Regions from separate parts of the Streptomyces sp. NBC_00038 genome, predicted to be linked through region 1. Evidence: riboswitches for the same ligand, from Rfam matches in the RefSeq annotation. Region 1 holds a riboswitch; the other holds the start of a gene.
What was found. Region 1 has a riboswitch for S-adenosylmethionine ahead of OG219_RS13580 (aminotransferase class V-fold PLP-dependent enzyme). Riboswitches for the same ligand answer to the same signal wherever they lie in the genome.
Positions count from the first base shown of each region.

Region 2: it holds a riboswitch for S-adenosylmethionine, as region 1 does, so the genes downstream of both, OG219_RS48325 (putative leader peptide) here and OG219_RS13580 (aminotransferase class V-fold PLP-dependent enzyme) in region 1, are expected to answer to the same signal.

Region 1 is NZ_JAPELQ010000001.1:2,954,980-2,958,177, reverse strand. Features, by position in the region: gene OG219_RS13590 (cytochrome bc complex cytochrome b subunit) at 1-238, shown strand, start outside; gene trpD (anthranilate phosphoribosyltransferase) at 393-1,457, shown strand; SAM riboswitch class IV at 1,583-1,699, shown strand; gene OG219_RS13580 (aminotransferase class V-fold PLP-dependent enzyme) at 1,887-3,198, shown strand, end outside.
Region 2 is NZ_JAPELQ010000002.1:523,851-527,048, forward strand. Features, by position in the region: gene OG219_RS45460 (NtaA/DmoA family FMN-dependent monooxygenase) at 1-568, opposite strand, end outside; gene OG219_RS45465 (LLM class flavin-dependent oxidoreductase) at 587-1,843, opposite strand; gene OG219_RS48325 (putative leader peptide) at 1,923-2,012, opposite strand; SAM riboswitch class IV at 2,085-2,198, opposite strand; SAM riboswitch class IV at 2,415-2,560, shown strand; gene OG219_RS48330 (putative leader peptide) at 2,597-2,662, shown strand; gene OG219_RS45470 (glutathione S-transferase family protein) at 2,755-3,198, shown strand, end outside.

The DNA of each region.
Region 1 (3,198 bases):
CGTCGAGATCCACGAGCCGCTCAGCCAGGCGGCTCTGCACACGCTCACGGCGCACGAGCAGTACGAGCCGGCCCAGATCGGCCCGTCGGTCGACAAGAACGGTGTCGAGCGCAAGGTGAAGGGCTCGCAGAAGCTGCGCGCCAAGCTCAGCAAGGGCTACTACGGGGAGGACCAGCAGATCCCCAAGCCCACCGTCGAGGAGTACAAGGAGATCACGAGCGGCCACGGCCACCACTGATCTCCCCGACGATCCTCGCTGATCGCCACGGCTGGAGCCCCGTCCATTGCATGGACGGGGCTCTTTGCCGTCTCCCGGGCTGGATAGGGTGGACTCACCCCTACGTACGGGGGTGAGTCCACCCTCGTACCTCTCTGAGAACCCAGGAGCGACCATGAGCGCTGTGAACCCCGCTGGAGGCGACACCGCGGCGGGCCGTTCCTGGCCGGCGTTGCTGAACGGCCTGCTCGACGGCCGTGACCTGAGCGCGGACGACACCGCCTGGGCGATGAACCTGATGATGCGCGGTGAGGCGACCGACGCGCAGATCGCCGGGTTCGCGGTGGCGCTGCGGGCCAAGGGAGAGACCGTCGAGGAGATCACCGGGCTCGTACGGATGATGTACGAGCACGCCAACGTGATCGAGGTGCCGGGGGAGACCGTCGACATCGTCGGCACGGGCGGTGACGGGGCGAAGACCGTCAACATCTCCACCATGTCGGCGATCGTCATCGCCGGTACGGGCGCGAAGGTCGTCAAGCACGGCAACCGGGCGGCCTCCTCCGCCTCCGGCGCGTCCGACGTCCTCGAGAAGCTCGGGGTCAACCTGGAGCTGACGACCAAGCGGGTGGCAGAGGTGGCCGAGGAGGCCGGGATCACCTTCTGCTTCGCGGTGAAGTTCCACCCGGCGCTGCGTCATGTGGGCGCCGCGCGCGGGCAGTTGGGCATCCGTACGGTCTTCAACGCGCTCGGTCCGCTGACGAACCCGGCACGGGTCAAGGCGCAGGCGGTCGGCGTCGCGGACCCCCGCATGGCGCCGATCGTGGCAGGCGTCTTCGCGGAGCGCGGCAACTCCTCACTGGTCTTCCGCGGCGACGACGGGCTCGACGAGCTGACCATCACGTCCACGTCCCGGGTGTGGGTCGTACGGGACGGAAAGGTCACCGAGGAGACCTTCGACCCGAGGGACGTCGGTATCGACCTGGTCCCGATCGAGGCGCTGCGGGGCGCGGACTCCACGTACAACGCGGACGTGGCGCGCCGGCTGCTCGACGGCGAGACGGGCCCGGTGCGGGACGCCGTACTGCTGAACTCGGCGGCGGCGCTGGTCGCCCTGTCGCCGGACGGCGGGCCGCTCGCGGACCAGATCCGCGTAGGGATGGCGAAGGCGGCTGAGGCCATCGACTCGGGGGCGGCCAAGCGGACGCTGGAGCGGTGGGTGGCGGCCACCAACGCGTAGCGCCTGTGGCGACCGACGCGTTCGCGATGCGGAGGGGCCGGACCGAAGAGGTCCGGCCCCTTTCGCGTTCCGGGATCCGGACACGGGTTGCGGTGTCGTGATCGGGTCGCGTAGGTTTTTCGGCAGGTCATGAGTGACAGTCATGAGGCCCCGGCCGACTGTCCAGCAACCCTCCGTCCGTGGCGGGGTGCTCCGGGTGAAGACCAGGCCGTAGGCAGCGAGGTCTACGGCAAGCGCGGACCCCTCGCCCTCGATTGAGGGATGGAGCCCAGGGGTCCTGGTCATTCGAGGGAGCCTTCTGTGAGCAAGCGAATGCGATAGGGCGCAGAGCCCCTCTTCGCACACCCCTTTCACTTTTTCCCGCGCTGAGCCGTACGTCCCCGTACCCGCTCGCGTGGTGATTCCCTCTGCCTCTCACAGGAGCTCGCCATGTCCGTCTCCACCGTTGCCGCCGACCAGACCGTCTGTGCCCAGCTGCCCGTTCTGGGCCGTGATGTCACCGTCCCGCTCGTCACCGGTGGCGAGGTCACGTACGCCGCTCTCGACTACGCCGCCAGCGCCCCGGCCCTCCAGCGCGTGTGGGACGACGTGGCCGCGTACGCCCCCTACTACGGCAGCGTGCACCGTGGAGCCGGATACCTGTCCCAGCTCTCCACCGACCTCTTCGAGAACTCCCGCACCACCGTCGGCGAGTTCCTGGACTGCCGGGAGGACGACCAGGTCGTCTTCACCCGGTCGACCACCGACTCGCTCAACCTGCTCGCCGGGGCCCTTCCGGCCGACTGCCAGGTCTTCGTCTTCGAGACCGAGCACCACGCCTCGCTGCTGCCGTGGCGGGACGCGCGGGTGACCTACCTGAACGCCCCGCGTACGCCGGAGGAGGCCGTCGCGACCCTGGAGGACGCGCTCGCCGGCCGCGACCCGCTGGGTCCGGCCCTCGTCTGCGTCACGGGCGCCTCGAACGTCACCGGTGAGCTGTGGCCGGTGCGCGAACTGGCCGCGGCCGCCCACGCGCACGGCGCGCGCATCGTCCTCGACGCCGCGCAGCTCGCCCCGCACCACCCGGTGTCGGTGCGCGACCTCGACGTCGACTGGGTCGCCTTCTCCGGGCACAAGCTGTACGCCCCCTTCGGCTCCGGTGTCCTCGCGGGCCGCTCCGACTGGCTGCGCGAGGCCGAGCCGTACCTCGCGGGCGGCGGGGCCAGCCGCAAGGTGTCCCGGCGTACGGACGGCGGCGTCGACGTGGAGTGGCACGAGAGCGCCGCCCGGCACGAGGCCGGCTCGCCGAACGTGATCGGCGTGTACTCGATCGCGTCCGCCTGCAAGGCGCTCACCGAGGCCGGCTTCGACACGCTCGTCGCCCGTGAGCAGCAGCTCATCGAGACCGTCCGCGCGGGTCTCGCCGAGGTGCCCGAGGTACGGGTCCTCTCGCTCTTCGGCGACGACGCCCCGCGCGTCGGCGTCATCTCCTTCGTCGTCGAGGGCTGGAACAGCTCGCACTTCGCGGCCGCGCTGTCCGCCGAGTACGGCATCGGGGTGCGCGACGGCCTGTTCTGCGCCCACCCGCTGGTGCGCACCCTCCTCGGCAGCGACCCCCAGACCCAGGGCGAGTGCGGCGCCCCCGAGGCCGCGCCCGGCGAGAAGTCGCTCAACGCCATCCGCGTCAGCTTCGGCGCGGGCACGCCGGACGAGCACGTCGAGCGTTTCGTCCGCGCGGTCAAGGAGCTCGTCAGCGATGGCG
Region 2 (3,198 bases), on a different contig from region 1:
CGTCCCGCAGGAAGGTGCCGCTCTCCTGGTCGGCGACGATCTCGTCCCCGTGCCAGGAGTCGAACAGTTCGTTGGTGGTGGCCAGGAACTCCTTGGCCCTGGAGTACCGCTCCTCCTGCGGGAGGAAGCCGCCACGGCGGAAGTTCTCGCCGGTGAAAGCGTCCCAGGAGGTGACGACATTCCAGGCGGCGCGCCCGCCGGAGAGGTGGTCGAGGCTCGCGAACTGGCGGGCCACCTCGTAGGGCTCGTTGAACGTGGAGTTGATGGTGCCGGTCAGGCCGAGGTGTTCGGTGACGGCGGCGAGCGCGGTGAGGACGGTGAAGGTGTCGGGCCGTCCGACGACGTCCAAGTCGTAGATCTTGCCGCCCTGTTCGCGCAGTCGGAGGCCTTCGGCGAGGAACAGGAAGTCGAACTTGGCGCGTTCGGCGGTCCGCGCGAAGTGTGCGAAGGAGCTGAACTCGATGTGGCTGCCGGCCTCGGGGTCGCTCCACACGGTGGTGTTGTTGACGCCGGGGAAGTGCGCCGCGAGGTGGATCCGCTTGAGCGGCTTGTCCGTTGACTTGCTCATGAGTTGGGTCCCTCCGGCTCAGGCGTGGGCGGCGGCGTAGCGGTTGGCGGGGCGGGCGAGGCCCAGCAGACCGCGCAGGGTGTCGGCCTCGTAGGAGTGCCGGAAGGCGTCGCGGCGCTGGAGTTCGGGGACCAGGCCCCGGGTGATCGCCGGGAGGTCATGGCCGACGACGGCGGGACGCAGTCGGAAGCCGGTCAGTCCGGCCTGCTGCAACTCCTGGAGCAGGTCGGCCAGTTGCACAGGGGTACCCGTGAACACCTTCGCGTCACTGGTGTACGGGTAGCCCGCGAGGGCGTCGAGACGCTCCCTGCGGGCGACGGCCGCGGCGGGGTTGTTGTCCAGGAACACCACCAGGTCACCGAAGAGGTGCAATGGCTCCTCGGCGCGTCCGGCCGCCTCCTGTTCGGTGCGAACCGCGGCGACGATGGCACGTGCCTGCCCGGCGTCGTGCGGAGTGACGTATCCGATGTCGGCGCTGCGGCCCAGCAGCCGGAAGGGTGCGCCCGTTCCGGATTCATGGGCCAGTGCGGTGACCAGGGGCTGGCCCTGTGGCGGACGGGGCGTGATCGAGGGGCCCTTGACGCTGAAGTGCTTGCCCTCGAAGTCGATGTAGTGCAGTTTGTCGCGGTCGACGAAGCGGCCGGTGGCAACGTCCCGGATCTCCGCGTCGTCCTCCCAGCTGTCCCACAGCCGGCGCACCGCCTCGACGTAGTCGGCGGTCTCGTCGAAGAGATCGACGATCAACTCCTGCAGGGCCGGGGTCTCCAGGTCTTCGATGCGGAGCTTCGGGAACGAACGGCGTCCGAAGTGCGCGGCCTCGTTCCGCCGCGCGGACGCCTGCACCCGCAGGCCCGCGCGGCCGGAGCTCACATAGTCGAGGGTGGCGATGGCCTTGGAGATGTGGAACGGCTCCGTGTGTGTGGCCACCACGGTCGGCACGAGTCCTATATGGCTGGTCAACGGCGCGACGCGGGCGGCGATGAGGACGGCGTCGAGTCGGCCGCGTACCTGGTCGGTGCGTCCGTCCGGTTCGCTTAGGCGCGCGGACTGGGGACCGAGCCCGTCCTCGATGGTCACGAAGTCCAGCAGGCCGCGTTCGGCCTCGGTGACCAGATCGGTCCAGTACGCGGCGGTGAACAGCTCACCGGGACGGGCCACCGGCTCGCGCCAGGCGGCAGGGTGCCAGCCCGCGCCGTCGAGGGCCACAGCGAGGTGCACCGCAGAGGCGGTAGGAGAGGAGGGAGGGGAAGAGGGCAGCGAGGATGACAAGGACACGACTGGGGTGCCTTCCTGATCGACCGTACGAGATCACCGGGCCCTCGGTTCGGAGAGGGTGCGGCGGCGAGGTGACAGGTCAGGGACGACAGAGCGCGCCGGCCACGCGCTGAAGGTCGATGTGCGGCCGGGAGTACAGGTGCACGCGGCGGCGCGGGGCGAGAACCATGACACGGAGGCGGGGCAGGGCCTGCACGTCCGTCACCTCCGCCCTTCCGGCTCGGCGGGCTGGAGGCCGCCGGCGTCGCGCTTGCGGAACCCGGGACGGGCACCGCCTGGTCGTCACCTGGAGCACCCCGCCGCGAAGGAGGGTTGCCGGTCAGCAAGCCAGGGCTTGACGCTGACGCTCATAACCTGCTGGGGACGTTACGGGAGGCCACAGCGGTGCGCAATGCCCGGAGATCATGGTCGTTCTCACAGCGCCGTGCCTCCCCGGAAGGGACAACCACCCTGCCGCGCAATCTGTTCCACCCCGCGCATCCGGCTTGAGCCGCGCCGGATGACCACCTGGTGAGACTCCGCCGGAGGCCTTCTTGACGGCCTCACGGAGCGCACCGACACTGACGAGGACGGTCACGATTGTCAGCGCCCCTCGGGCAGGTTTCCTCTGCTCGTACGGTTATCGGCCCCGGCCCGCTGGCAGGCAACCCTTCCACCGCGACGGGGTGCCCCGGGTGACGACCGGGTTCCGCCGGTGCGGCGGGACAAGCGTGGTCTCGCGTCTGGCGAGCCCCGAGTGTGGGACCGGTGGGAATGACCAAGAGCGGTTTGACGAGGCGCCTGCACATCGATTTGTTGCGGGTCTCCAGCGCCTACTAGTCCGAGCGGTCCGGACCGGTACGAAGCGCAGTCACTCCGTTCCGCCGCGGTACCCACAAGGCGACCGTGGCCTCCTCGTCCCAGGGAGAGTCATGTCCGAGACCCTGTCCTCGCACGTCCCGAACACCGGAACCTCCCGCGCGTGTACCCCAACCACGTGCGCCCCCAGCTCACTTGACGCGATCCCTCGCCCCCGGATCACCGCTACACCCGCCACGCGCCCGCACCGTTTCCGCAGCCGCATCGGCGTCGGTCTGGCCGGCGGCTTCTACCCGGCACCGCACCGCTACGAGCTGTATCTGTCGGCGCGCTGTCCCCTCTCGCTGCGCGTCTCCATCACGCTCGACCTGCTGGGCCTCAAGGACTCCGTCGCCACCACGCTCCTGGCACGCCCCGCCGACACTCCCTGCGCTTTCGCCTCACTGCGCAGCGCGTACGAGGCGACCTGGCACCACTACGACGGTCCGCTGACCGCGCCCGCGCTGTGCGACCGGTGGAGCGGACGCGTCGTCAGCAATCACACGCCCGACATCCTG